Rhodopseudomonas palustris: one gene and its partner. The protein of the gene in region 1 binds, or shares a complex with, the protein of each later gene. Links are inferred from orthologs where the notes say so. Each region holds a gene or a part of one and is shown on either strand. Other genes may lie near its edges. The genes, in order: HZF03_RS15510 and dnaG.

Evidence for each region.
Region 2: the proteins of HZF03_RS15510 (region 1) and dnaG are in contact, whole or in part, in a crystal structure (PDB 2R6A), measured with the Geobacillus stearothermophilus proteins. The link is inferred for Rhodopseudomonas palustris from one-to-one orthologs. Residues at the interface, in WP_033016901.1 of Geobacillus stearothermophilus: Ser13, Glu15, Ala16, Gln18, Glu91, Leu92, Asp94, Ala95, Val96, Pro97, Thr98, Ala99, Ala100, Asn101, Tyr104, Tyr105, Ile108; in WP_049624496.1 of Geobacillus stearothermophilus: Lys456, Leu457, Leu458, Pro459, Ala460, Asn463, Ala464, Leu467, Leu535, Leu536, Ile537, Ala538, Gln544, Glu545, Asp548, Tyr549, His552.

What each region holds. Positions count from the first base shown.
Region 1 is NZ_CP058907.1:3,392,202-3,406,859, forward strand. Bases 4,405-7,277 are described here. They hold HZF03_RS15510 (replicative DNA helicase), read left to right. Parts: upstream 4,405-5,029; coding sequence 5,030-6,526; downstream 6,527-7,277. Other genes in these bases: HZF03_RS15505 (hypothetical protein), read right to left, coding at 4,433-4,630; alr (alanine racemase), read left to right, coding at 6,594-7,277. Outside these bases: rpsR (30S ribosomal protein S18), read left to right, coding at 1-48; HZF03_RS15485 (hypothetical protein), read left to right, coding at 176-1,126; rplI (50S ribosomal protein L9), read left to right, coding at 1,162-1,749; HZF03_RS24560 (hypothetical protein), read right to left, coding at 1,914-2,885; more of alr, read left to right, coding at 7,278-7,835; HZF03_RS15520 (hypothetical protein), read right to left, coding at 7,961-8,218; HZF03_RS15525 (hypothetical protein), read right to left, coding at 8,215-9,852; HZF03_RS15530 (NifB/NifX family molybdenum-iron cluster-binding protein), read right to left, coding at 10,311-10,703; DNA repair protein RadA, read left to right, coding at 10,851-12,308; HZF03_RS15540 (CvpA family protein), read left to right, coding at 12,522-13,157; purF (amidophosphoribosyltransferase), read left to right, coding at 13,181-14,658. UniProt on the Escherichia coli protein: The main replicative DNA helicase, it participates in initiation and elongation during chromosome replication. Travels ahead of the DNA replisome, separating dsDNA into templates for DNA synthesis.
Region 2 is NZ_CP058907.1:1,380,478-1,395,181, forward strand. The notes cover bases 11,786-14,704. They hold dnaG (DNA primase), read left to right. Parts: upstream 11,786-12,205; coding sequence 12,206-14,203; downstream 14,204-14,704. Other genes in these bases: HZF03_RS24580 (VOC family protein), read left to right, coding at 11,786-12,071; rpoD (RNA polymerase sigma factor RpoD), read left to right, coding at 14,463-14,704. Also shown: HZF03_RS06440 (ATP-dependent DNA helicase), read left to right, coding at 1-886; HZF03_RS06445 (class I SAM-dependent methyltransferase), read right to left, coding at 1,037-1,732; HZF03_RS06450 (Dps family protein), read left to right, coding at 2,015-2,542; HZF03_RS06455 (hypothetical protein), read right to left, coding at 2,805-3,329; carA (glutamine-hydrolyzing carbamoyl-phosphate synthase small subunit), read right to left, coding at 3,562-4,755; HZF03_RS06465 (alpha/beta fold hydrolase), read left to right, coding at 4,904-5,608; HZF03_RS06470 (GatB/YqeY domain-containing protein), read left to right, coding at 5,766-6,221; HZF03_RS06475 (DUF2189 domain-containing protein), read left to right, coding at 6,807-7,655; HZF03_RS06480 (SRPBCC family protein), read right to left, coding at 7,769-8,242; HZF03_RS06485 (ArsR/SmtB family transcription factor), read right to left, coding at 8,235-8,549; HZF03_RS06490 (LysE family translocator), read left to right, coding at 8,678-9,295; HZF03_RS06495 (N-formylglutamate amidohydrolase), read right to left, coding at 9,419-10,216; HZF03_RS06500 (gamma-glutamylcyclotransferase family protein), read left to right, coding at 10,378-10,785; HZF03_RS06505 (LIM domain-containing protein), read right to left, coding at 10,802-11,044; more of HZF03_RS24580, read left to right, coding at 11,397-11,785. UniProt on the Escherichia coli protein: RNA polymerase that catalyzes the synthesis of short RNA molecules used as primers for DNA polymerase during DNA replication.

The DNA of each region.
Region 1 (14,658 bases):
ATCAAGCGCGCCCGTTTCCTCGGTCTGCTGCCCTACGTGATCCGCTAATCGAAGTAGCCCCGCGGCGTCCGCGCCGCGGGGCTCTCTTTACTTCTCTCATAAGGCTTCCGGGTCGTCCGGTCGCCGATGGTTGGGGCGAAACGCCTCTAACCGCTCGAAGGGAGCGGGACAGCTGATGATGATCAACATTCTGATCGCGCTCGCCGCCGGCTGTGCTTCGGCGCTGATGTTCGTCTCGATCATTTCGGGCGCGCTGATCTCCTTGCTGCTGTTCTATCTGGCGCCGCTGCCGCTGATGGTTGCCGCGCTCGGCTGGGGCGTGCTCGCCGCCGCGATCGGCGGCCTGATCGCAGCCCTCGGGCTCGCCGCGCTGGTCAGCTTCCCCTACGCCATCGCCTTCGTCGTCACCATTGCGGTACCGGCATGCTGGCTCGGTCACCTCGCCCTGCTGGCGCGGCCGGCGGAAGCCGCGCAAGGCGAGACGCCTGCGCTGGAATGGTATCCGGTCGGCCGCCTGATCGCGTGGATGGCAGCATTCGCTGCGGCCACCACCATGGCCGCGCTATTCACGCTCGGCACCGACGGCGCCACCATCAATGACAGCCTGCGCAATGGCCTGCAGCGCGCGCTCGGCCCGCGCAGCACACCCGGCAGCGACGCCGCCCTGGTCGATGCGCTGGTGGCCATCGCACCGCCCGCAGCTGCCACCGTGGCGATGCTGACGCTGACGCTCAATCTTTGGCTGGCCGCGAAGATCACCTCCACCTCCAATCGGCTGAGCCGGCCCTGGCCGGATCTGCGGACCGTGACGCTGCCGCCGATGACGCTGGCGGTGTTGTCGCTGGCGCTCGCGCTCAGCTTCGTCGGCGGCTTGACCTCGATGTTCGGCAAGACCGCCAGCGCCGCGCTGTTCGTCGCCTACGGCCTCACCGGCGCGGCGACGCTGCACACGCTGACGATGGCGTCGCGCAGCCGACTGTTTCTGCTCAGCTCGACCTACGCGTTGATGCTGATCTTCCTGTGGCCCGCCGTCGGCCTGATCGCACTCGGCCTCGGCGACGCCTTTCTCAATCTACGGCAGCGCTACTTCGAGCGCCGCTCAATGCCGCCTCCCCCCACTCACTAGTTCAACATCTTTCGCAAACACACGAGGAGATCATCATGGAAGTCATTCTGCTGGAACGTGTCGCCAAGCTCGGTCAGATGGGCGAGCTGGTCCGCGTCAAGGACGGTTTCGCGCGCAACTTCCTGCTGCCGCGTGGCAAGGCGCTGCGCGCCACCGCCGCCAATCGCGAGAAGTACGAGCACATGAAGGCCGATCTCGAGGCGCGTAACATCGCCGCGAAGGCCGAAGCCACCAAGGTCGCCGAGAAGATCGACGGTCAGAACGTGGTGGTGATCCGCCAGGCGTCGGAAGGCGGCCAGCTGTTCGGTTCGGTGTCGGTGCGCGACATCATCGCCAGCTTCGACGGCCAGGGCGTCAAGATCGATCGCAGCCAGGTGCTGCTCGACGCGCCGATCAAGACCATCGGCAAGCACAGCATCCAGGTCGCGGTGCATCCGGAAGTCGAAGTCGCAGTTTCGGTGACCGTGGCGCGCAGCGCCGAGGAAGCCGAGCGCATCAACCGCGGTGAAGACATCTCGACCCGCCGCGAAGACGAAGACGCCGCCGCCGAGGCGCTGGCCGCCGCCGGCGAGTTCTTCGATCCGGACGCGCAGTTCGGCGAAGAGCAGCCGACCGAAGAGTAAGCCGCTCGCGCAGCAGACCATCGACGAAGCCCGGCCTGAGTGATCAGGCCGGGCTTTTTGCTGCCGTCTGGCGGTGTCGGCCGCATCCCAAATTGCCGCCGCATCGTCCCATGAAAAAGGGCCGCGCATCGCGCGGCCCTTTCAATGTCAGCAGCCTTCAGGGCTTATTTCGAAGCGGGCACATCGGCCGTACCAGACGGCGGCTGAGCCGGCTGCGGCACCACCTCGGTCGACGGAGCAGACGGCGTGTCCGACCGTCGGGCCGGCGGACCAGCCGGTGACGGCGGCGGAGCAGCCGGCTTCGGCGTCGCGGCGGCCGGCGCGGCGGATTCGGGCGCCTTGGTTTCGGAGGGAGCCGCCGGCTTGGCCGGCTCAGGCTCAGCAGCCTTCGGCGCCGGCGTCACAGCCGGCACCGGATCGGTGTGAGCCGGAGTTTCGGCGGCCGGAGCCGCGGCGGGCTTGCCTGCGCCCTGCTTCGGAGCGGCGCCAGCCTCGCCCTTATTCGGCTCAGCCGCGGGCGCTTCAGGCTTGGCAGCTTCAGGCTTGGCAGCTTCCGGCTTGGCCGCTTCGGGCTGAGCCGGCTTCTCGCGCAGCCGCTTCTTGTCGCGGCGCTTCTTGGTCGGCTTGGCTTCCGGCTCAGGCGCGGCAGTCGGTTGTGCTTCGACGCCCGGAGCCGGGGCTGCGGCCTCGGCCGGCGGCTCAGCCTCGACTGGCGCGGCGCGGCGCTTGGACTTGCGACCGCGTTGAACCTTGGGCTCTTCCGCCTGGGGTGCCGGCGCAGCCTCGTCCGGAGCAACCGCTTCGGGAGCGCCGCGGCGCTGGCGGCGCTGCTTGGGTTCGGAAGGCGCATCCTGGCGGCTGCGAGCGTCAGTGGCGCCGTTCGACACCAGATAGGCGCTGAGAGCCGAGGCCATTTCGCCGCTGGTGGTGTAGTGCTGTCTCAGAAACGCCCCGACCGCATTCGGCGGCACGGTGCGGAGCAGACCGCGGGGGCTCTTATGGCAGACCGAGCAGGTGCTCGCGAAGATCTGTGCCGAGCTCTTGCCCGCCTCTAAATTCTGGGCCCGGGCGGGCTGCGCGACGGTGATCCCAAGCGCGAGCAGTACCGCTACCGAACTGAGCAATCGGCTTACCATTTAGCCCTCCGATGCAAAAAATCGCCGCAGCAGCGGCGGTGACCTTTTAGCGAATTGTGAGATGATTGGAAGCGGAGAGATGGAACATCACCGTGCATGAAATGAGGCAGCTGATCAGCCTCTTTGTCATGACGCGGATGTTACCTGTGAACGCTTCGGCCGTGCCTGGGTGACAGCGATAAGAACAAAGCCGCACGGTCGCCGTTGATGCAGTCGAGGCGCTGCTTCGCTGTCGGCGTCCGGTTTTGGGGCAAGTCGATGGACGGAGTATTTCGTCTACTGCTCGGCCGCTTCATCCAACGCGGCACCATCATTTTCACAACCGCAGGCGGCACCACCTTCACCTGCGGCGACGGGACCGGCGAACCAGTCCATGCTCGACTGACCTCGCCCCTCGCCCAGCGTCGCCTGCTGCTCGATCCCGAGCTCGCGCTCGGCGAGATCTACATGGACGGCGGACTAGTGATGCAGCAAGGCTCGATCGCCGACCTGCTTGCGGTCGCCATGGGCCAGCCTGACTGGACTCCGCGCTGGGCCAAACTTCACGGCCTGGTGCGCTATTGGATCCGGACCCTGCACCAGTTCAATCCGCGCAGCCGGTCGCGCAACAACGTCGCTCACCACTACGATCTGGACGGCCGGCTCTACGCGCTGTTTCTGGATTCCGACAAGCAATACAGCTGCGCGTATTTTGAGACGCCCGACGCCAGTCTCGACGACGCCCAGCTCGCCAAGAAGCGCCATGTCGCAGCGAAGCTGTTGACCACGCCAGGACAACGCGTGCTCGACATCGGTTCAGGCTGGGGCGGCTTGGGGCTGTATCTGGCTGAGACCTGCGGCGCAGATGTCACCGGGGTGCAGATGTCACCGGGGTAACGCTGTCGCGGGAGCAGCTTCGGGCGGCCAACGCACGCGCCGCCGAGCGGGGCCTTGCCGATCGAGCCCGCTTCCTGCTGCAAGACTATCGCGACGTCCCCGGGCCGTTCGACCGCATCGTCTCTATCGGCATGTTCGAGCATGTCGGCGTCGATCACTACGACACCTACTTCCGCCGCTGTGCCGAATTGCTCAAGGGCGACGGCGTGATGCTGCTGCATTCGATCGGGCGCTCCGAGGGTCCCGGCTTCACCAATCCTTGGATCGCCAAATACATCTTCCCGGGCGGCTACCTGCCTGCGCTCTCCGAGGTGCTGCCCGCCATCGAACGCGCCGGGCTTCTGGTTTGCGACATCGAGATCCTGCGGTTGCACTACGCCGAGACGCTGAAAGCGTGGCGCGAGCGGTTCCTGGCGCATCGGGAAGAAGCCGAGCGGCTATACGACGCGCGGTTCGTCAGGATGTGGGAGTTCTATCTGGCCGCGTCGGAGATGTCGTTCCGGAAGCAGAACACGATGGTGTTCCAGATCCAGCTCACCCGGCGCCAAGGGGTGGTGCCGATCACGCGCGACTATATTGCGGCGGAGGAGAAACGGCTGCGCGGGATGGAAAAGAGCCGCACGCCGCGGCTGCAACTCGCCGGCGAATGACCCCGGTGGAGTGCAATATTCTCAGCTGACGAGAAGGATGGGGGCCTCGTGGTCCGCCGCCGGCGGCAGCGGGCGTGCCAGATGAGCCTCGGCGGCGCACAGCAGTTCGCGGTCGCACGGCCGATGCTCGGCCTCTTCCGCCGCGGCGCGCTCGAAGGAATCGATCAGCGAGGTCAGCCAATCGCGATCGGAGTGGTCGTGGCAATACTGCTGCGCCATCTGCTCTGTCCATCATCCGAGGCACCTCGCGAGCCGCAGCGAAGTCCTCGACGCTCTTGCCCTGTACCGCGTCACCTTGTTCGAGTGCATCCCGCCAGGCGGGAACCTCAGTGATCACGTCTGCCGATATCCTCGCCGAAAATTCTTACGAATCCCCGACTGGAGCGGATCGATCTGTCTCGACCGTCCATTTTGAACTGTCGTCCGACCGCCGCTGAAGGTTCAATGCCGCCCGAGGTCGTGCCGGAACGCGTCAAGCACGGGTGATGGCGGCTCCGGCGGTCATCCACATCCTTGTCGCGCTGGTGCATAACGCGCGATTGCGGCTTTCGCTCCCAAGGAAATCGGCGCTTTAGTCGCGCCCCGCATCCGACAAATTCGACCCGATTATCGAGAGCTATGGCCGCATCTGATTCGAACGTTCTAAAGCTCGCTCCGGAACCCGGCGCGCCGGCCTTCCGGACCGCGCCGCACAACATCGAGGCCGAACAGGCCCTGCTGGGCGCGATCCTGGTCAACAATGATGCGTTCTACCGGGTGTCTGACTTCCTCGAGCCGAAGCACTTTTTCGAGCCGATCCACCAGACCATCTTCGAAACCGCTGCCAGCATCATCCGCGCCGGCAAGGTCGCCACTCCGGTCACGCTGAAGACGTTCCTGGCCGCGGATCTCGATCTCGGCGGTCTGACGGTCGCGCAATACCTGGCGCGCCTCGCTGCCGAAGCCACCACCATCATCAACGCCCAGGATTACGGGCGGACCATCTACGAGCTGTCGCTGCGCCGCGATCTGATCGGCATCGGCACCGACATGGTCAACGTCGCCTTCGACGCGCCAGTCGACTTCGCGCCGAAGAACCAGATCGAAGACGCCGAGCGCCGGCTTTACGAACTGGCAGAATCCGGCCGCTACGACGGCGGCTTCCAGAAATTCTCCCAGGCGCTGACCACCGCGGTCGACATGGCGGCGAAGGCGTTCCAGCGCGACGGAAAACTGTCGGGCATCTCCACCGGGCTACGCGACCTCGACACCCGGATGGGCGGGCTGCAGCACTCCGACTTGATCGTGCTCGCCGGCCGCCCCGGCATGGGCAAGACCGCGCTCGCCACCAACATCGCCTACAACGTCGCCAAGGCTTATCGCGGCGAAGTGCAGCCGGATGGTTCGACCAAGACCGTCAACGGCGGCATCGTCGGCTTCTTCAGTTGCGAAATGTCGGCCGAACAGCTCGCCACCCGTATTCTCGCCGAGCAGGCCGAGATCGCCTCGAGCAAGATCCGCCGCGGCGGCATCTCGGAAGCCGACTTCGACAAGCTTCGCGACGTCTCGATCGAATTGCAGTCGCTGCCGCTGTTCGTCGACGAAACCGGTGGTCTGTCGATCGCCCAGCTCACCGCCCGCGCCCGCCGCCTGAAGCGGCAGAAGGGCCTCGACATGATCGTGGTCGACTACATCCAGCTGCTGCAGGGCTCCAGCAAGAAGGGCGACAACCGCGTCCAGGAAGTCACCGAGATCACCACCAGCCTGAAGGCGCTGGCCAAGGAATTGAACGTCCCCGTCATCGCGCTGTCGCAGTTGTCGCGTCAGGTCGAATCCCGCGACGACAAGCGCCCGCAGCTCTCCGACTTGCGTGAATCCGGTTCGATCGAGCAGGACGCCGACGTCGTGATCTTCGTGTTCCGCGAGGAATACTATCTGCAGAACAAGGAGCCGCGGCCCGGCACGCCCGAGCACGAGAAGTGGGCGACCGACATGGAGCTGGTCCACGGCAAGGCCGAAGTGATCATCGCCAAGCAGCGTCACGGTCCGACCGGCACCGTCGATCTGCAGTTCGAAGGTCAGTACACCCGCTTCAGCGATCTCACCGACGACAGCCATCTGCCAGAACGGATTTGACGCCGGAGCGGATCTGAGCCGCGCCGGCTGCCGTTGAACGGCCCGCAGGCAACGCATAAGGTGCGCTATGCATATCCTTCCCGATCCGAACGCCACCGTCGCCGAGTTGTTGACGCCGGAGGCGGGCAAAGCTGCTGAGTTCGCCGCGGCCAACGCGGCCGCGTCCGGCATTCTCACCATCGATCTCGACGCGCTGGTCGCGAACTGGCGCAAGCTCGAAAAGACCGCCATCCCCTCCGAATGCGCCGGTGTGGTCAAGGGCGACGCCTATGGCTGCGGCGCCGGCCCCGTCACCAAGGCGCTGCTCGCGGCCGGCTGCAAGACCTTCTTCGTCGCCACGCTGAGCGAAGCACGCGTCGTGCGCGAAGCCGCGCCCAACGCGACGCTCTACGTGCTCGACGGGTTCTTCCCGAACTCAGGCGACGAATTCGCCAAGCTGAATTGCCAGCCGGTGATCGGTGATCTGTACGAACTCGCCGAATGGGACGTGTTCTGCCGCCGCACCGGTTGGCGTGGCGGCGCGGCGCTTCACATCGACACCGGCATGAGCCGGCTCGGGCTGACCATCGTCGAGGCGCAAGGCATCGTGCCGCGCATCGTCGCCGGTGACCACGGCATCACGCTGGTGATCAGCCACCTCGCCTGCGCCGATCTCGTCAACCATCAGCTCAACGCCAAGCAGGCCGCGGCATTTCGCGAGATCGCCGGTCAGTTCACCGGCGTGTCGGCGTCGCTGTCGGCTTCGTCTGGCATCTTCCTCGGGCCGCAGTTCGCGTTCGATCTGGTCCGCCCCGGCGCGGCGCTGTACGGCATCAACCCCACGCCGGAAGCCGACAATCCGATGCAGCCGGTGGTCGACCTGAAGGCTCGTATCGTCCAGGTCCGCAGCGTCGAGCGCGGCGACACCGTCGGCTACGGCGCGACCTGGAGCGCACGGCGTCCGAGCAAGATCGCAGTGGTGTCGGCCGGCTATGCGGACGGTTACTTCCGCGCGGCCGGATCGAGCGACGGCACCCGCGGCGCCGACGTGATCATCGCCGGTCAGCGCTGCCCGATCGCCGGCCGGATCTCGATGGACCTGCTCGCGGTCGACATCACCGACCTGCCCGCCAACGCCGCGCGCCGCGGCATGATGGCCACCCTGATCGGCGACGGCATCACCGTCGACGAACTCGGGCATCACTTCGGCACGATCGGCTACGAGGTGCTGACCAGCCTCGGCCGCCGCTACACCCGGATCTACAAAGGCGGCGACGCCAAGCCGCAAACCGAACCGGCAGCGGTCGAGCCGGTGGCTCCGGCGAGCTGAGCCGCGCTTCAACTACAAACTCTCCCCGTCATTGCGAGGAGCGAAGCAACGAAGCAATCCAGCACAGTGAACTACGCTGGATTGCTTCGCTTCGCTCACAATGACGGATGGCCTCGCTTCGCTTTTCAATCTTCGTGGACCAGAAACAAAAAGCCGGTGATCGCCGCCATGAAGGCGAATGATCCGGCGACGCCGACCACGAAGATGATGCGCACCAGGATCGGCGCCTCGCTGGTCGCGATCACGCTCGACAGACCGAAGTAATTGTTGAACAGCACGATGCCGGCGAACAGCGCGCCGAACGCCGCGCCCATGCCGAAATGGCCGGCGACCTGGCGCCATTTGCGGCGCTCGTGATCGTTGTCGTGACGACGCGGGGTCATTGCACCGGCGAGCTTAGCTCACCGGCATGAACGCGGCCAGCGGAACCCGGCTGGGCCTGCGGCGGCGTCACGCGATACAGCGCGACATAATTGCCCCGATAGGCCGGCGAGAGCTCCGGCGACGGCACGGTGGCCGGCGGCTCGAGCATCAGCACCGCGTCGAAGCGGTGGGGCCAGTCGGCGAGATAATTCTTGCAGCGGTGCCCCGCCTGCCCGACCTGCAACGACGCCGTCTCCATCAGCATCGACAGCTCCACCGGCTCGCAAAGCGGCGCCGCATAGGACGCAAACGCCGGCTTCACCACCATCGGCTGCTGCGTGGCGTCGGCAAACATCAACGGCCAGAACGCGCGCCGCTCGATCGTCAGCAGTGCCCCGACGTGGTTGTCGAGCGGGAAGTAACGGGCCAACGCGCGGCCGGCCTGCGCCGCGGCAATGATATCAACCGCGCGGCCGCGGGCCATCAGCACCCGCTCGCCAGGCTCGACATGTGCGATCGCAGCGCGCAGCTCGGCGAGATCATGGCGATGGTCGTACCAGTCCTTCGATACATAGGCCGATCGCCCGGCGATCAACGCGATCACCAGTGCTGCAACGGCCACAGCGCGGCGCGGCGAGAGCTGCGGCAGCATGCCGGCGAACAGCAGCACGGCCGCCATCACCGCGAGGCGAATGTCGAGAAAGCTGCCGCCCTTGTACATCGCCGGCACGATCACAAAGCCAGCCGCCAGCACCACCAGGGTCAGCGGCAACGCCGGCGCCCACCGCGCACCGGTTATCACCAGTCCGAGCGCGATCAACAACGCACCGACGCTCAGCATCGTCACGACTTCGCTGGTCGTCATCACCGGCGCAAATAGATCCCACATCTTCGCAAGGCCGCGCCACGGGCCGACCCCGGCGCCGGCTTCGGAGAGCGGGCTTGCCAGATACAGCGCGACCGCCGGAGCGAGCGCGAGCGTCAGCAGCAGGGCCGAGACCGCCATCTCGCGGAACACCGGCGCGCCATCCCGCCGGGCTCGCACGATCCGCGCCATCTCTTCGCTGCCGATCAGAAGCGCGAACAGCGCCACGCCGAAGATGTGCGAGAAAAAGGTCAAAGCGGCGAATGCGGCACCGATCACCACCGCCGCCACGTTGCGGTTACGCCGGCGCAGCGCGATCCAGGCGGCCGCGCCGATCAGCGCGAGACCGAGCGACAGCAGGAAATTCATGAAGCCGAGAAAGAACACGGCGTTGTAAGCGACGACGCCGGAGGCGAGTGACCAATAGGAGAACCGGCCGAACACCACGCGGTGATACACGATGGCGCCGATCACCGGCATCAGCAGGCTGAGCGCCAGCAGGATGCGGCCGCCGACGTGAACGCTCGACACCTTGAGCAGCGCCGCGCCGATCACGTCCATGCCGAGATTAGGCAGGATCCGCCAATGCGGCGCGTACACCTGCGACAGGATTGGATCGTCCGGATGCGCCAGCACGAAGTAGCGCGCCAAATGATTGGGATAGTCGAGCACCGGCGGCACGTCGACCATCAGGAGCGGCACCAGCAGGACAACCAGAAGCGCGGCCGCCGCAGCCCACCAGCCGAGCGTCGGTCCGCCGCCCGGCGCGGCATCGGCAGCCTTGATCATCACGCGAAGTCCCCTCGCCCCGTGTCTGGTCGCGGCGGATCATCGCGCGCTGCGCGTTAGCACGAGGTCAATGCAGGCCCTGAAACCTGGGCGGCGATCGCTCGAAATTGGACGGTGAAAGGCACGCATCCTAAACAAAGAGTAAATATCGCGATATCGAGGATGCGGCATTGACTGGCGAAACAGAAGTTCGTCATCACGCTTTGCAACTCGCGCGCGCCGGCGCCGGCCATCCCACCGGCATCGTGGTCTCGACCGGCCCGATGAGCCCCTGTTCCTGTACAACGGCTTTGCGCGCGGCACCTCATCAGCACCGAGGCAGCAAATTCGCTCCGGGCCTATGCCAGCACTCCGGTGACGTTCAAACGCTTCGGCGCGCTGACCTGAGAGGTCGTATTGTGGGTCTCAAACCAGGCGCTGCGGCGGCCAACTAATCGGGCCGATCCCGTGCGTCGCAATCAGTGCCGCGAGAACAGGTCGCGCAGCCGGCACAGCGTGGTGGTGATATCGAAGCGCTGGTCGGGCAAGGCTTCGCCCTTGACGATGTGCTCGAGCGCCGTCGCCGGGTCGGTCTCGCCGGTGAGCAGCACGTCGGCGCCGCGCTTCTTCATGTGACGAACGAAGCCGTCGCCAGCGCTGCCCGCGACGATCAGCTCGACGCCGTCGAGCGGATGCGGGCCGTCGTCCTTGAAGTAGTGCGGGAGTTGTTCTTTCGTCAGTTCAACCTGGGACGGCGGTGGCAGCGGTCGACCGTCGCGATGCTCGGCGAGATCGTACACCATCCAGCGTGACGCCTGCCCAGCATGACCGCTGATCGTGGCCCAGTCTTGGGTAGGGATGGCGATCTTCATGTCCGGTCTTTCCCATGCACTTTCGAGGCGGCTGCTGATTGTCGGGATCCTCGATCAAATCTCGGCATCTGTCTGCTGGACCGTTGACGAATAGAACAAAATGTGAACATCAATGACACACCTTTCCGGGTCAAGCCGAGCACCCTCATGGCCAAAGCTTCCTCCTCCTTCGTCTGTCAGAACTGTGGTGCGGCGTTCAATCGCTGGCAGGGCAAATGCGAGGCCTGCGGCGAGTGGAATACGCTGGTCGAAGAAGCCGGTGACAACGCAGTGCCGGTGTCGATCCGCGCCAAGCGGCGGGGCCGGACGTTCAAACTCGAATCGCTGGCCGGCAAGAGCAACGACGCCCCTCGCCTGCCCTCCGGCATGGCCGAACTCGACCGTGTCACCGGCGGCGGCTTCGTGCGCGGCTCGGTGCTGCTGGTCGGCGGCGATCCGGGTATCGGCAAGTCGACGCTGCTGACCCAGGCCACAAGCCTGATGGCCAAGGCCGGTCACCGCACCGTTTACATTTCCGGCGAAGAAGCGATTGCCCAGGTGCGGCTGCGCGCCGAACGGCTCGGCCTCGCCTCGGCACCGGTCGAGCTCGCCGCCGAAACGTCGGTCGAGGACATCGTCGCGACGTTGTCCGAAGGCGCGACGCCGAAGCTGATCGTGATCGATTCAATTCAGACGATGTGGACCGACACAGTGGAGTCGGCGCCCGGCACGGTGACCCAGGTCCGTGCCTCGGCGCAGGCGCTGATCCGCTTCGCCAAGAAGACCGGCGCGGCGATCATCCTGGTCGGCCACGTCACCAAGGACGGCCAGATCGCCGGCCCCCGCGTCGTCGAGCACATGGTCGACGCGGTGCTGTCGTTCGAAGGCGAAGGCTCGCAGCAGTTCCGCATCCTGCGCTCGGTGAAGAACCGCTTCGGCCCGACCGATGAGATCGGCGTGTTCGAAATGACCGGCCTGGGGCTGCGCGAAGTCAGCAACCCGTCGGAGCTGTTTCTGTCCGAGCGCGACCTAGGCTCGCCGGGCACCGCCGTATTTGCCGGCATCGAAGGCACCCGGCCGGTACTGGTGGAATTGCAGGCACTGGTGGCCCCCTCGACGCTCGGCACGCCGCGGCGCGCGGTGGTCGGATGGGATTCGGCGCGGCTGTCGATGGTTCTGGCGGTGCTCGAAGCGCACTGCGGCGTCAAGCTGAGTGGCTACGATGTCTATTTCAATGTCGCCGGCGGCCTGCGCATCAACGAGCCCGCCGCCGACCTTGCCGCCGCTGCAGCCCTCGTATCATCCCTAGCGAACGCACCGCTGCCGACCGACGCGGTGTATTTCGGCGAGATCTCGCTGTCGGGCGCGGTTCGCCCGGTGGCGCAGACCCCGGCGCGGCTGAAGGAAGCCGCCAAACTCGGCTTTGCCCGCGCGGTGCTGCCGGAACAGACCCGCGGCGAAACACCCGCTGATGCCGGTCTGGCGCTGCAATCGGTCGGCGGCCTGTCCAGTCTGGTGGCGGATATCGCCGCGCGCGGCACGCGGCGGGGCGACGACGATGGTGCGCCGCGGACGAAAGCTGCCTCAAATGCAACACCGGCGCGATTCCGGCGCCAGGAAGCTTGAAGCGGCGTGACGTTTCCGGGACGCGCCGCTATACAACGGCCGCGCAAGCTGAACGTATCCGGCCACCAAGCTTTAACCCAGCGGAACATTGCTGTAGCGAGGCGGACGGGGGTGGTTTTCTCGCCTTGCGCCGCGTGCCATACCACCGTCACCTGTGCCGACCCCGTGCACGCCGATTCGCCGTTGTGCTGACCGAGCGGACCTGACCTGCCGATGCCGATTACCATCCTTGATCTCGTTGTTCTCGCGGTGATGTTGGTGTCGGGGCTGCTCGCGATGGTGCGCGGCTTCATGCGCGAAGTGCTGTCGATCGCGGCCTGGGGCGCCGCCGCGCTGGTGACGCTGTACGCATTTCAAAAGCTGATGCCGACAGCGCGGACCTATTTCTCGTCGGAGACGGTCGCCGCCGTGGTGGTGATCGCTGGCGTGTTCCTCGGCACCCTGATCATCGTGTCGATCATCACGGTGCGGATCTCGGACATGATCCTGGATTCGCGCATCGGCGCGCTCGATCGCACCCTCGGTTTTCTGTTCGGTCTCGCCCGCGGTCTTCTGATCGTGGTGGTGGCGTATCTGTTCTTCAACTGGCTGGTGCCGGACAAGCAGCGCCCCGAGTGGGTCACCAACGCGAAGTCGCGCACCGTGCTGCAAGGAACCGGCGATTGGCTGATGACGCTCTTGCCGGACGACCCTGAAAATACCATCTTGAAGCGGTTCAAGAAGAACAAGCCGGAAGAAGACCAGCAGCAGACCGAGGATTCGGCTGCTCCCGGTGCCAATGACGGCTACAGCAAACCCGCCCGTGACGGCCTGAAAAAGCTGATAGAGGGCAAACCGGCCACGCGCTGAGCGTGTCCTACAAGAGAGGCGCGATGGACGCGATGCTCAGCTCTTCCGACGACGCCGCAACGCCCGCTTCGGACGCTCGCGACCAGCACATCCTCGACGATACCGTTTTCGATACCGATGGTGACACGCTGCGCGAAGAGTGCGGCGTGTTCGGCATTTTCGGGCACCCCGATGCCGCCGCGATCACCGCGCTCGGCCTGCACGCCCTGCAGCACCGCGGTCAGGAAGCCGCCGGCATCGTCTCGTTCGACAACGGCCGGTTTCATTCCGAGCGCCGCCTCGGCCTGGTCGGCGACACCTTCTCCCGCGCCGACGTAATCGCGCGGCTGCCGGGCAATTCGGCGATCGGCCACGTCCGCTATTCGACCACCGGCGAGACCATCCTGCGCAACGTGCAGCCGCTGTTCGCCGAGCTCAATGCAGGCGGCTTCGCGGTCGGCCACAACGGCAATCTCACCAACGGCCTCACCCTGCGCCGTGAGCTGATCCGCAGCGGCGCGATCATGCAGTCGACCACCGACACCGAAGTGATCCTGCATCTGGTCGCGCACTCCAAGAAGACCCGCTTCATCGAGCGCTTCATCGAGTCGCTCCGCGCGCTGGAAGGCGCCTACTCGCTGGTGTCGCTGACCAACAAGAAGCTGGTCGGCGCCCGCGATCCGCTCGGCATCCGCCCGCTTGTGCTCGGCGAACTCGACGGCTGCCCGATCCTGGCGTCGGAGACCTGTGCGCTCGACATCATCGGCGCGCATTACGTCCGCGACGTCGAACCCGGCGAAGTCATCGTGTTCGACCGCCATGGCGTCACCAGCCACAAGCCGTTTCCGCCGCAGCCGCCCCGCCCCTGCATCTTCGAGTACATCTACTTCGCGCGCCCGGATTCGGTGGTCGGCGGCCGCTCGGTGTACGACGTCCGCAAGGCGTTCGGCGCCCAGCTCGCGCTCGAGAGCCACGTCGAATCCGACGTCGTCGTCCCGGTGCCGGATTCTGGCGTGCCGGCGGCGATCGGCTATTCGCGGCAGTCGGGCGTGCCGTTCGAACTCGGCATCATCCGCAACCACTATGTCGGCCGCACCTTCATTCAGCCGACCCAGAGCGTGCGCGAACTCGGCGTGCGGATGAAGCACTCGGCGAACCGCGCCGCGATCGAAGGCAAGCGGATCGTGCTGATCGACGACAGCCTCGTCCGCGGCACGACATCGAAGAAGATCGTGAAGATGATGCGCGATGCCGGCGCCCGCGAGGTGCATTTCCGCATCGCCTCGCCGCCGATCACGCACCCGGACTACTATGGCATCGACACCCCGGACCGCGCCGGCCTGCTCGCCGCGACGCATTCGCTCGAAGAGATGCGCGACCTGATCGGCGCCGACACGCTGGCATTCCTGTCGGTCGATGGCATCTATCGCGCGATGGGCGAACCGGGCCGCGATCCGGCGTTGCCGAAGTTCACCGACCACTGCTTTACCGGCGACTATCCGACCGGCCTCACCGATCTCAA
Region 2 (14,704 bases), 2.0 Mb from region 1 along the record:
CGACGACGCTTCGACCATCCATTCGCTGATCTATCGCACCAAGGAGAGCGGCGTCGAGCAGCCGAGTTTTGAGCTGTGGGACGACGCGCCGGCTTCGAAAGCCAAGCTGATCGTGATCGACGAGTGCTCGATGGTCGACGAAGAACTCGGCCGCGATCTGATGTCGTTCGACTGTCCGCTCTTGGTGCTCGGCGATCCGGCGCAGCTGCCGCCAATCCAGGGCGGCGGCTTCTTCACCAATGCCGAGCCCGACGTGATGCTCACCGAAGTGCATCGCCAGGCGCAGGACGATCCGATCGTGCGGCTGTCGATGGACGTGCGCGAGGGCAGGGCGCTCGAACGCGGTCGCTATGGCGAGACCGAAGTGGTGACGCGCGATCAGCTTGATCCGCAGCGTGTGATGGACGCCGATCAGGTGCTGGTCGGCCGCAACAACACCCGCCGCGCCTACAATGCGCGCTTCCGCCAGCGACTGAACATCGAGGACCCGTTTCCGGTCGGTGGCGACAAGCTGGTTTGCCTGCGCAACAACCGCAAGAAGGCGCTATTCAATGGCGGGCTGTGGCGGGTGAAGTCGCGCTCGCCGATCAAGACCAAGATCATCACCATGCGGGTGACGCCCGATGAGGATTTCGGCGGCCGGCTGACCAAGGTCTCGGTCCGCAACGAGTGCTTCGCCGGCGGCATCGAGGACATCTCGTGGGATCAGCGCAAGCCCTATGACGAGTTCGACTACGGCTATGTGCTCACGGTGCACAAGAGCCAGGGCTCGCAATGGGATGACGTCGTGCTGTTCGACGAGAGCTTCGCGTTTCAGGACAGCCGCGCCCGCTGGCTCTACACTGGCATCACCCGCGCTGCGAAACGGCTCAGCGTGGTGGTGTAGGGGCGATTTCGCTCGACCTCTCTGCCTGTCATTCCGGGGCGCGAGCGATCAGCTCGCGAACCCGGAATTTGACGCGCATAATAACTTCGGGATTCCGGGTTCCCTCGCGGTGCGAGCGCCCCGGAATGACGTGCTGGCAGGACCGAAAAACTACTCAGCCTTCCGCGCCACGAAAGTCATCCGCCACGGGTTGTGGCCGATGTTGCGCTCGGCGCGGCGAGCGGTGAAGCCGGCGGCGTTCAGCTTGGCCAGCATCTCGGCCTCGCTGTAGCGCTGCAGGCCGATCTTCGTGCGCAGCTCGCGGTAGTCGGACAGCGCAGTCCGGGCTAGGCCCCACAGCGCATCCTTCATGAAGTCGTGACGGCGGGCCATCAACAGCAACGACAGCACGTCGCGCGTCATCCCGACCTCGGGGCGCAGAATATCGCCGACCACCAAGCTGCCGGGCGGCGACAGCAGCCTCCGGATCACCGCCAACGCCTGGTCGAGCTCGGCCGGCTTCATGTATTGCGCCACTGAATTCATCACCACCAGATCGACCGAACCGTCAGCCATGGTGCGCAGATCATCGAGCGACCGCACCCTGATCTTGGTGTTGAGTGCGTAGCGGGCGATCAGCCGGCCGCGTACGCCGGGGGCGGGTTCGGCCAGGATCAGCTTGCCGCAGGCCTCTGCGACGGTGGTCGCCGACAGCGCCTCGCCGCAGGAATAGTCCAGCACCACCGCGCCGGGGGAGGGGATGTAGCTGATTATGTCCCGGGCGATCTCGGCAAAATGCACGTCGCGATGGCGCTTGCTGACATAGATCGTGTGGGTGGAGTCGTAATAATCGATCCAGTCGTCCATCCCTTGACCCCGAAACACCCGCCGAACCAGGCCGAACGCGGCCAAATCAGGGCCGATCGGTGCAGTACTGCTGTCTTTGCATGGCTGTTCCATGAATGGAACGCCACCGGACGCAGCGCGTTGATGAGGGGTCTAACGTGTTTCGCGGGAAACACCAATGCACAGCCGAAACATCCAAGACGAGCTTTTCGGGACCGGCTTGGATCGACCGGGCCGCGGCCGCCCCGCCTGACCGTTGCATCCACCCCTAGCCGTCAACCGCATCACCGCAGGATTCTCATCGTGACCAAAGCAAAATCCGGCTCCGTCGCCCCCGAACTCGACACCCCGACCGACCTGCCGCCGCAGTCGGTGGAGAAGATCTCGACCGCGCTGAACGGTCTGCTCGCCGATTCCTTCGCGCTGTATCTGAAGACCAAGAATTTCCATTGGCACATCAGTGGTCGTCATTTCCGCGACTATCATCTGCTGCTCGACGAGCAGTCGGCGCAGATCCTGGCCACCACCGACGATCTCGCCGAGCGCGTCCGTAAGGTCGGCGGCACCACGCTGCGCTCGATCGGCCATATCTCCAAGCTCCAGAGCATCCAGGACAATAACGACGACTACGTCCCGCCGCGCGAGATGCTGCGCGAGCTGATGAACGACAACAAGAAGGTTGCCGCCGCGATGCGCAAGGCGCACGAGATCGTCGACGAGTGCAAAGACGCCGCCAGCGCCGGCTTGCTCGAGAACTTCATCGACGAAACCGAGAAGCGCACTTGGTTCCTGTTCGAAGCCACCCGCCAGGAAGGCGCCAACGAGGCGTAGGCGACGCGGGCTGTACAAGAGGCTCTCATTGAAGAGTTTATGAGAGAGACTCCCCCAAGCACAGCGACCTCCCTCTCCCCGCCCTTAGCGGGGAGAGGGGTGGGGTAAGGGGCGAAGCAGGCACTGCGCTGCGGCTTCGACCGAGCCCTTAGACTGTCGACTCCCTGGAGACGCTCCCTCACCCGGATTGCTGCGCAATCCGACCTCTCCCCGCGCGAGGGGAGAGGTGAAGACGCGCACCTGGGATGAGAGCACTGCGAAGCTACTTCAGCCATAGCTTCCGCAGTGGTCCATCGGCCCCGTACACCGGATCAGTCTTTGGCAGGGCTACCTGCGGAATGGTCTGTAACGCGCGCCGATAATTGGCGGGCGTGGGCCGCGTCACCTGCATCTTCGGCCCCTGCGGATAGGCGCCGACCACCGAGAAATCGTGGCTGGCGAACAGGCATTTGTGGCCGGTGCCTGCGGGCAGCACGGCGATGTCGCCGGGTGTCAATTCGATCGCTTCGCCTTGTTCGCCGCCGAACAGCACCATTGCCCGGCCGCGTGCGACGCCGAGCGCCTCATGCACGGTGGCATGATAATGGTGGTAATCGAAAATGCCGTTGCGCCAGCGGTCTCCCCAGCCATTTTGCTCGAACAGCTCCTCGATCGCCTGCTCCGGCTCACGGCCCGAAACATCGATAGCGCGCTTGTACAGCAGCAGCGGCAGCGGTGTGTTCGGGATCAGCCCGTCGTCGTCGAACACCAACTCAAGCGGTTTGATCTGGTCGCGGGCAAGCGACATGGCGTCTCCGGCGCGTGCAGGGAAGGATCATCGGCTCGCTGAGATAACGTGACGCCGCGCCGGGCGTTCCCGTGTTCGTCACTCGCCTAATACACGTCATTCCGGGGCGCGCCGATAGGCGCGAACCCGGAATCCAGACGTGACTGTGCCCAAATCAGATTCCGGGTTTGCGAGCTACGCTCGCGCCCCGGAATGACAAGTTGAGAAGATGATATGAGTAAGGCCGCCGCGACTACGCGGCGGCTTTCTTCGCGCGCATCAGATCGGTGAAGCGGCGGAACAGATAGTGCGAGTCCTGCGGACCGGGCGATGCCTCGGGGTGGTACTGCACCGAGAACACCGGCTTGTCGGCCAGCGCGATGCCGCAGTTGCTGTCATCGAACAGCGAGATGTGGGTCTGCTGCACATTGGCCGGCAGCGTCGATTTGTCGACCGCGAAGCCGTGGTTCATTGAGGTGATCTCGACCTTGCCGGTGGTGAGATCCTTGACCGGATGATTGGCGCCGTGGTGACCCTGATGCATCTTCACGGTCTTGCCGCCGAGCGCGAGGCCGAGCATCTGGTGTCCGAGGCAGATGCCGAAGGTCGGCACGCCAGTCTCGATCACCTTCCGAATCACCGGCACCGCGTATTTGCCGGTCGCGGCCGGATCGCCCGGGCCGTTCGACAGGAACACACCGTCCGGCTTCATCGCCAGGATGTCTTCGGCCGAAGTGGTGGCGGGCACGACGGTGACCTTGCAGCCTTCGCCGGCCAGCAGCCGCAGGATGTTGCGCTTGATGCCGTAGTCAATCGCGACGACGTTGAACTCGGGCTTGTCCTGCCGTCCGAAGCTCTCGCCCCACGCCCAAGGCGTCTCGTCCCAGGTGAAGCGCTGGGCCGAGGTGACCATCGGCACCAGGTCCATGCCTTCCAGGCCGGGCCACTCGCGGGCCTCTTCCTTCAGCGCGTGCAGGTCGAACTCGCCGGTGGGCGAATGCGCGATCACCGCATTGGGCATGCCCTTGCTGCGGATCAGCGCAGTCAGAGCACGGGTGTCGATGCCCGACAGGCCGATGATGCCGCGAGCCTTCAGCCAGGCGTCGAGATGGCGCGACGAGCGATAGTTCGACGGGGCGGTGATGGCGCTGCGCAGGATCACGCCCCGTGCGCCCGGCGTCGCCGCCATGTTCACCGTCTCGATATCCTCGTCGTTGGTGCCGACGTTGCCGATATGCGGGAAGGTGAAGGTGATGAGCTGCCCGGCGTAGGACGGATCGGTGAGGATCTCCTCGTAGCCGGTCATGGCAGTGTTGAAGCAGACCTCGCCAACGGCGTGGCCCTCTGCGCCGAGGCCGAAGCCTTCGAACACGGTGCCATCGGCAAGCACGAGCAGCGCGGTCGGCTTGTGGTCCGGCCAAGCGGGATGGGATGCTGAATTGGTCATGAGCGCACTACATAGTCGCGGGCGTTGCCGACGTCAAAGCGCCGAACCCCTCCAACTGTTCGCTTTTGGACGAGATTTGACAGGGAATTTGGCTGTCCTAGGCTCCCTGGCGGGCGCAGGGGCAGAATCGTGCGTGGGGAGAGCTTGAATGGACACATCATTGCCGGTGGTGCTGGTGCCCGGTTTGGCGGGCTCGCCGCGGATCTACGCCCCGATCTTCCCGGCGCTATGGGCGTGCGGCTCGCCGGTGACCGTCGCCAACCATATCTGCGACGACAGCATGGCGGCGATCGCCCGGCGGATTCTTGCCGAAGCCCCGTCACGGTTCGCGCTCGCCGGGCATTCGATGGGGGGCTACATCGCGTTCGAGATCATGCGTCAGGCGCCCGACCGGGTCGCCAAGCTGGCGCTGATCAACACCCAGGCCCGGCCCGATAGCCCGGAGGCCACCGAACGCCGCACCCGGCAAATCGGAGAAGCGGAGGCCGGCCGGCTGCATGCGGTGCTGGACGAGCTGTACCCCGGCTTCGTGCATCCGTCGCGCCGCGATGACGCCGCGCTGCGGACCGTCGTTCATGAGATGGGCGATGACGTCGGCGCTGCCGGCTTTGTCCGCCAGCAGCGGGCGATCATTGCCCGCACAGACTCGCGCCACACCGTGGGGACGATCGGTTGCCCGACCCTGGTGATTTCCGGCGACACCGACACCACCATTCCGAACAGCCTTTCGCGGGAAATGGCCGACGGCATCACCGGGGCGAAGCTGGTGATCATTCCCGATTGTGGCCACCTGCCGCAGATCGAGCAGCCCGCCGCGACCGCTGCCGCGCTGGCGGACTGGCTGCGGAACTGAGTTGTCTGAGGCTACCGAAGCGCCTACATCAGCGGCAGATTTGCCATTTTCGTCATCGTGAGCCGAAGGCGAAGCAATCCAGGCTCTTTTCGCGGCCTCTGGATTGCTTCGTCGCTTCGCTCCTCGCAATGACGCATCGAATACGAAGGAGCCCGACATGCTGCGCGACGACATCAACAACGCCGTGAAAGAGGCGATGAAGGCCAAGGACGAGCGCAAGCTGTCGACGCTGCGGATGGTGAATTCGACCATCAAGAACGCCGACATCGAAGCCCGCGGGCAGGGCAAGCCGCCTTTGAGCGATGGCGATCTGCTCAGCCTGCTGCAGAAGATGATCAAGCAGCGCCAGGAATCGGTCGAGCTTTATGACAAGGGCGGCCGCGCCGAGCTCGCCGATCAGGAACGCGCCGAGATCGCCGTGATCCAGGCCTACCTGCCGCAGCAGATGTCCGACGACGAGGTGAAGGCCGCGATCGCCGCCACCATCAGCGAAACCGGCGCTGCGCGCATCAAGGACATGGGCAAGGTGATCGGTGCCCTGAAGGCGAAGTACGCCGGCCAGATGGACTTCGGTAAGGCCAGCGGCATGGTGAAGGCAGCGTTGACGGGTTAATCGCGCGCTGACGTTCGCGCGATCCTTTCGTCCTTCATTCCGGGGCGCCGCGGAGTGGCGAACCCGGAATCTCGACGTGATCCTGCGTGACGGCCGCCGCGCACCCCGTTGCGCCTTTCTTCGCGAAAACTGCAAGATTCCGGGATCGCGGTCGCTCGCGAACCCGGAATGACTGATCAAACTCAATGCCCCATCGCCGGCTTGTCGCTGCGGAGGGAGAGCGCCAGCGGGATCATGGCCGCGGCGATCAGGCCGAGCGCGACGAAGACGTCGAGATAGGCCAACAAGCGATCTCGGCGCACCGCTTGCACAGCCGTTCACGACGGTGTGAAGCGGGGCCTGCCAGCCTGCCGAACAACGGCGATGTGTAGGTGCGGCTGCGGAAACGCGTCCAAACGACCCGCTGAGTGGCTGGTTTTGCGCGTGTTGCGGCGCGAATTAGTTGTGCGATGCGGCGGGAACTAATCGATATGCATGGCTCTTAGCGATCGGCTGCTACCAAGTTGATTGACGGTCGTTGCGCTTCGCGCCTTAATACGCGTAACTAATAATGAACAATGCCCCACGAACCAGGGAGGAGCGACTATGTCGATCTCCGGTAAGGTTGATCCCGTGGTGCGGCCGATTGCGATCGGAGACATCGCGGAAGCGTTGGGTCAGGGCCTGCGCGATTTCCAAGCCGCGCCTCTGTACGGGCTGGCGTTCGGTGCGTTCTATGCGGCGGGCGGATTGTTGATCCTCGCCTGTCTCACTGCCTTCCACATGGTGTATCTGGCCTATCCGCTCGGGGCGGGCTTTGCGCTGATCGGGCCGTTCGTCGCGCTCGGCCTGTACGAGGTCAGCCGGCAGCGTGAGGCCGGCAAGCGGCCGTCTTTGCTGCAGATCGTCGGCCTGATGCGAAGCCGCAGCGAGCTTGGCTGGATGGCGTTCGTGACGCTGTTCCTCTTCGTCATCTGGATGTACCAGGTCCGTCTGCTGATCGCGCTATTCCTTGGCGTCGGCGCGTCGTTCGGCAGCCTGCAGGAGTTCATCTCGGCGGTGCTCACCACCAACGAGGGGCTGGTGTTCCTGGCTGTCGGCAATTGCGTTGGCGCCTGTCTGGCCCTGGTGCTGTTCTCGTTGACGGCGGTATCGTTCCCGCTGCTGCTCGATCGGGACGTCGATTTCGTCACCGCGATGGTGACCAGCGTCCGCGCGGTGGTGAAGAGCCCGCTGCCCATGATCGGATGGGCCGCCACCATCGTGGTCTTGCTGGCGATCTCAGCGCTGCCTTATTTCCTCGGGCTGGTGGTGACGTTGCCGGTGCTCGGTCATGCCACCTGGCACCTGTATCGCAAGATCGTTGCGCCGGTCGCGGCTGAACTTCCCGACACCGCCGATACCGAGGCGAGCAACAACGTCGTGGCGATGCCCAAGCGCGCCGCGACAGGCTGAAGCCTAGCTAGAGACGGTTGATGGCCGGGACAGGCCCGGCCACGACGGCTCCGTGAGGAAACTAAGCTGTTTCCGGACAAGCTTTGCCGCAGGCAATGTGACCCGGTTACGGCTTACACATGAGCGGATTCCGCCGCCGCGTGCGACTGCGGAGCGAATGGTAGCGGCTGGCCGGTTTCCAAAATGCTCTTCAGGCTCGCCAGCACCATCGGCCAACCGAAACTGATGCTCGGCAGCGTCGCGCTGCCTTGGGTGAAGTTTTGGTGCGTGACCGTGAGCTTGACGAGGTCGCCTTGCGGTTCGATCTCGTAGGTCACGCGTGACGGTTTTTCCTGGCGCATCCCCGGATCCCACACCGAGACCCAATCGTACGCGAGCCGATGCGGCGGATCAGACTCCACGATAGTGCAGCGGTTCTTGATCTCGCCGCCGCGCTCCATCGTCATTTCGGAGCCGACGGTCCAGTCCGAGCGCAGCGTGCAGTCCATCCAGTAGCGCCGGGTGAAATCGGCGTCGGTCAAGGCGTGCCACAACCGGTCTGGCGTGGTGCGGATATAGGTGACGTAGGCGAATTCCGGCTTACTCATCGCGCGTCTCCAGTTTGCGTTTCAGATCGCTGAGGGCGGCGAGCCGGCCGCGCTCGAATTTCCTGATCCAGCGTTCGCCGATCTCATGGATCGGCATCGGGTTCAGGTAGTGGAGCTTCTCGCGGCCGTGTTTGACCGTGGCGACCAGATTGGCCGCTTCGAGAATCGCAAGGTGCTTGGTCACGGCTTGCCGCGTCATCGCGAGGCCGTCGCAGAGATCGCTCAGCGTCTGCCCGTTGCGGGCGTGGAGCCGGTCCAAAAGGGCGCGCCGCGAACCATCTGCCAGCGCTTTGAAGACCTCATCCATGGCGGCGATAATAGGCAACCAAAAGGTTGCGTGTCAACACCGACCATCGACGCGGCCTTTTCGCCAGTCGTCGCAGTCGCGCAGGGCTGGTAACGTCTCGGTGGAATCGTTGCGTGAATGGGAATGCCATGTCTCTCGAAATGTACCTGACCTTCGTCACCGCCTGCATCGTGCTCGCTCTGCTGCCAGGGCCGGTGGTGACGCTGGTGATCGCCAACGGCCTGCGTCACGGCACACGTGCCGCGTTGCTCAATATCGCCGGCGCGCAGCTCGGGCTCGGTCTGGTGATCGCGCTGGTCGCTGCAGGGCTGACCACGTTGATGGCGACGATGGGATATTGGTTCGACTGGGTACGGTTTCTCGGCGCGGCGTATCTTGTCTGGCTCGGCATCGGTCTGATCCGCAGGCCGGTCGAAGGTCTGTCGACCGATCAGCCGCCGCCTCCGCCGCGCGGCGGCTTCTTCCTGCAGGGCTTCTTCGTGCTGCTGGCGAATCCGAAGGTGCTGGTATTCTTCGGCGCGTTCATCCCGCAGTTCGTCGACATGCAGCGCGAGACGGTGCCGCAGGTGGCGCTGCTCGGCGTCACCTTCATGGTGATCGCGGCGATGACAGATGCGATCTACGCGCTGCTCGCCGGCCGCGCCCGCACGATGTTCTCGGCCCAGCGCACGCGGCTGCTGTCGCGGATCTCCGGCGGCTTCATGATCGGCGGCGGCATCTGGCTGGCGCTCAGCCGGGCGAAGTAAGGCGCGGCCTTGCCGTCATTGCGCGGAGGCGAAGCCGACGAAGCAATCCAGCTACCGGGTACTCGGCGCATCTGGATTGCTTTGCCTTCTGCTCGCATTGACGCAGAGATTTGCGATAGCGTGCTATCGCAGCGCTTGCTGTTGCCGGAGTGTATCGGCGATCGTGCTCAGCACGCGGGTGAGCCGGCTGGCCCATTCGACCTGGCCGGCCTCGTCGGTGATCTGATCCTGGCGGATTTCGATGCCCGAGGTGATTAGACCGCGTGCGGTGCCGTGCACCGGAATGGTGTAGTCGGTGCCGTCCGAGACCGCATAGGGCTGATTGTCGCCGATCACCAGATCCGGCTCGCGGCGCAGCTCGGCGAGCAGCAGTGGCGGCAGCACGGTGCAGTCCTGATACAGCGTGCCGATGTGCCAGGGCCGCGCCATGCCGTGATACACCGACGTGAACGAATGCAGCGCCAGCAGCACGGTCGGCTGGCCGGACAATTGTCGGTCCTCGATCGCGGCCTCGATCTGTTGGTGATACGGATCGAAGATCAGCCGCCGCCGCTCCGCGGCGTGCTCGCGAGACAGCCCGTCATTGCCGGGGATCGTGGTCGCTTCGCTGACCAGCGGGATCGAACTCTCGGCGCTCGGCGGCCGGTTGCAGTCGATCACCAGCCGCGAATAGCGCTGCGCGATCAGATGCGCGCCGAGCGCATCAGACACCCGCTCGGCGACACCGGCGATGCCGACGTCCCAGGCGATGTGCCGCGTCAGTTCGGCTTCGGGCAGGCCGAGGTCGCCGAGCTGCGCCGGAATCTGGCGGCCGTAATGGTCGCACACCAGCAGGAACGGCGACTGTCCGTTCTGATTGCGCTCGATCACCGGAGGTTCTCCGGCATCGAGGCTGAGGAAATTATCGCGCACGCCGTCCATCACCGAACCTGCCTATCGATCTGTGCCGTCCGAGCCCCGCCGAATCGGTAGCGGATTCGCCGGCGCGGCGTCGAGACGATTGAACTTCGCCGGCACGAACCGGGCATGACAGCCCGCCGACGTTTGGATAGCTTCGGCCGGACTTGCTGAAGTTGCGGTGAATGATGTCCGATCGTCTGTTCGTTTATGGCACGCTGATGCGCGGCTACGACCATCCTATGGCCCGGCTGCTGTCGTCGAATGCGGAGTTTGTTGGGGCGGCTTCGATCCCGGGCCGACTGTATCTGGTGCGGCACTATCCGGGCCTGGTGCCGTCGGATGATCCAGCCGATCGCGTTCACGGCGAAGTGTTCCGGCTGCATCGGCCGGACGAGGTGCTGGCGCAGCTCGACGACTACGAAGGGTGCGGGCCCCGCGACCAGCGCGCGGAGTACCGGCGCGAGATCGCCTGCGTGACGCTGGAGGGCGGCACCGAGCTCGACGCGTTCGTGTACTATTTCAATTGGGACGTGGCGCGGCTGCCGCGTATCGAAACGGGGCGGTTTCAGCCGGAAGCGTTTTCCGGCTGAAAGGGCCTGAAGGCTTCTAGCCGGTGAGGTGCAGCTCGATCCGCGCATTGGCGGCGAGCGGCAGCAGGGTCAGCCAATCGGGATCGCCTGGCTCGGTGAGGCAGAAGCTCGGAAAGTCGTAGGCTTCGACCGAAGCGGTGGCGATATCGAGCACGTGGCCGCAGTCGTCGCATTTCCAGGAATGGATCTCGTACACCCCGTCGATGGCTTCCACGCCAAGCGACGTCATCTGCGCATTGCAATGGGCACAATTAGCCATGGTCTGGCTCCTTATCGTTCGAACGCGACGCTCCAGAACTTCGGAAGCGACGCGGGTGAGCCCTTTAAGCCTTGGCTGATCGTTCTCCCCCGACTCCCCCGCATTGCGCAGGGTGCGGCAGTTCAATCCCGCTTGCGCGGTGCAGCAATGAGCTGGATCAAACCGGCTCCGCTTGCGAATTGTCGCGGGTTTACAAGGGTATCGACCATGCCGCAATGCGAAATATTGCGAGGTGATGACACGCGTGTGCAACTTAGTTTGTTCGCGCTAAAGTGGCTGTCCTAAAGGTCGACAACTTGGAGGCAGGCGCGGCGACGTCAATAATACCCGCTTTGCATCGGGGCAGATCACTATGGACCACTCAGACTTTCGAATCGGACTGGAGTTTGTGACGGCAGCCGGACGCTGGCGCTGCACGGATATCGGCACACGTACGATCACTGCGATACGTCTCGATCTCGATCATGACACGAGTTGCTACGACGGGCCGCCCTACGCGATCACCGAAATGGCTTTCGATGAAGACGACATCGCTGCCTGTGCGATCGCTCCAGAACACGGTTCGTTCGACGACAGCGGGAAATTCAGGATTGCAGAGCCGCAGCGGAATCATACATCCAGCCTGTCTCGCATTTGTGCGATCGACTACACGGCTATCATCGTTCGCGACATGCCTGCGATGCGGGCATTTTATAGCGATTTGCTTGGATTTTCATTGATCCGGGAACTGTCCCCCAACTGGGCGGAGTATCGGGTCGGCCGCAACGTCCTCGCGCTCGCCAAGCCAAAATTGACAGCTGCAGATTCTCCAATTCCGTTCGGCACTGCATCGGTTCAGCTGGCGTTTCGCGTGCCTCTGGCCGATGTCGATCGATGCGCTGCTGAACTTGCCCAGAAGAGCGTCGCTTTGCTGTCGCCCGCGACGGACCAGAGCTTCGGGCACAGGACGTTGTTTTTTCGGGACCCCGACGGAAATTTGCTAGAGATCTTCGCTGAAATCCCTTCCTTTCCGGTGTCTCAGCGTTAGTCGGCGGGGATTCATCGCCGTCTGTGGCTGTGGATAGCCGGGACAATTCGGCGCCCCCTCGTCATCACCCTGCGCGAGCCTATATCCATGGTCGGTTGGCGCCGTTGCTGAGCGCCGCTTAGCCCCCGAGCCCTATGCGCTTCTCGCCGCAGTTCCTCGACGATCTGAAAGCCCGGCTGTCGGTGTCGGAGGTGGTCGGCCGCCGCGTCAAGCTGAAGAAGGCCGGGCGGGAGTGGAAGGGGCTGTCGCCGTTCCAGCAGGAGAAGACGCCGTCGTTCTTCGTCAATGACGAGAAGCAGGCGTGGTTCGACTTCTCCTCGGGCAAGAACGGCTCGATCTTCGATTTCGTGATGCTGACCGAGGGCGTCGACTTCCCCGAAGCCGTGGAGCGGCTGGCGGCGATGGCCGGCGTGGCGCTGCCGGTGCAGTCGCCGGATTCGGCGCGGCAGGAACAGCGCCGCAAGTCGCTGTACGACGTGATGGAGCTGGCGGCGAACTACTTCGCCGAGAATCTTGCCTCGCGGGCCGGCGCCCGTGCTCGCGGGTATCTCGCCGATCGCGCGATCTTGCCGGGCACGCAGGTCAAGTTCCGGCTCGGCTACGCATCGAACGAGCGCTACGCGCTGAAGGAGCATCTCGGCAAGCACGGCGTGCCGGTGTCCGACATGATCGAAGCGGGGCTGTTGTCGGCGGGCCCTGATATTCCGGTGCCGTTCGACAAATTCCGCGATCGCGTGATGTTTCCGATCACCGATCTGCGCGGCCGGGTGATTGCGTTTGGCGGACGCGCGCTGGAGAAGGACGTTGCGGCGAAGTATCTGAACTCGCCCGAGACGCCGCTGTTTCACAAGGGCGACAATCTCTACAACCACGCGCCCGCACGCAAAGCCGCGCATGACGGCGGCGCGGTGATCGTGGTCGAGGGCTATGTCGACGTCATCGCGCTGGTCACCGCTGGTTTCCCCGCAACCGTCGCGCCGCTCGGTACCGCGCTGACCGAAGCGCAGCTGCAGCACCTCTGGAAAATGGCCGACGAGCCGATCCTGTGCTTCGACGGCGACCGCGCCGGCCAGAAGGCGGCGTATCGCGCCGCCGATCTGGCGCTGCCGCATCTGAAGCCTGGGAAGAGTCTGCGTTTTGCGCTGCTCCCAGAAGGGCAGGACCCCGACGATCTCGCTCGCGCTGGTGGCCGGCTGGCGGTCGAGGAGGTGATCGGCGCGGCGCGTCCGCTCGCCGACATGCTGTGGGCGCGCGAGGTCGAAGGCGGCCTGTTCGCCACGCCCGAGCGCCGGGCGGCGCTGGAGGCGCGGATCAACGAGCTGTCGAACGGTATCCAGGACGAGGTGGTGCGGCGCTATTACCGCCAGGATCTGGCCGAACGGCTGCGGGCGGCGTTCGCCCCGCCGGGCGGCTATGGCGGCGGCTTTCGCGGCGGCGGCGGCGGCGATTCGGGGAGGCGATTCGCCCCGCGGGACGGTTTTCCACAGGGCGGCGGCCGATTTGCCCCGCGCGGGCGTCCGGGACAACCGGCGCCGATGCTCGGCCGCGGCCCCTACCAGATTGCCAGCCCGGACCTGATTTCGAGCCCGATCATGCGCGGCCAGCGCTCGGCGATGTCGCGCCGCGAGGCTCTGATTCTGATCTCGCTGCTCAATCACCCCTGGCTGCTCGACGACCATCTGGAGGAAATCGCCGCGCTGGAATTCGCCCATCCGGAGGCGCACCGGCTGCGGGCGGCGATCATCGCCGCCTTCGCCCAGCATCACCACCGCGGCGACGATCCGGTCGGCCAGGCCGAAAAGCTCCGCGCAGATTTGGTTAAGGCAGGCTTATCCGAGCAATTGCAACGGGTTGAGCGGGCGATCACGACCTCGGCGGTGTGGGGGAGCGGGCCGAAGGCGGCGCGCGAGGACGTCCTTTCGACGTGGCAGCAACTCGTTGCCTTGCATCGACAATCCCACTCCTTACTTAGGGAATTGAAGGATGCCGAGCTGGCTTTGGGTGACGACGGCAGCGAGGCGAATATGCGGTGGTTGAACGACGTCAAGGCGCGCCTGGCGCAGGTCGAGGGGACCGAGGCGCTGATCGAGGGATTCGGCGAATCCTCCGGCCGGTTCCAGCGCAGCGTGTGAGGCGGTCAGCGGAAGGCCCCGGGCGGGCGTCGAGTCGAAAAGACTCGCCAATTCCCGGATTTAGCTGCAAAAACAGGGTTAGTAAGGGCTTAACGGCATTCCGGTAGAAGGCCTTCGGGCGACCAATTTGGGTAACCAGCGAGCGGGATCGTGCGGGGTGGCGCAGGCGGGCGCCGCCCTTTGTGCGTCTCTCCCGATAAGGCAAGTTTTCATGGCGGCGCGGTGACGCCTCGTCCGTGAGCGCGTTCAGGAGCAGTGGATGGCCAGCAAGGCGAAGACGGTTCAGGTGCAGGACAAGGACAAGGACGACAAGGTAGACGCGCCGGAGAAGGACTCCGTCGACGCTCCCTCGCCGCTCCTCGACTTGTCGGATGCGGCCGTCAAGAAGATGATCAAGCAGGCGAAGAAGCGCGGCTTCGTCACCTTCGATCAGCTCAATGAAGTGCTGCCCTCCGACACCACGTCGCCGGAGCAGATCGAAGACATCATGTCGATGCTGTC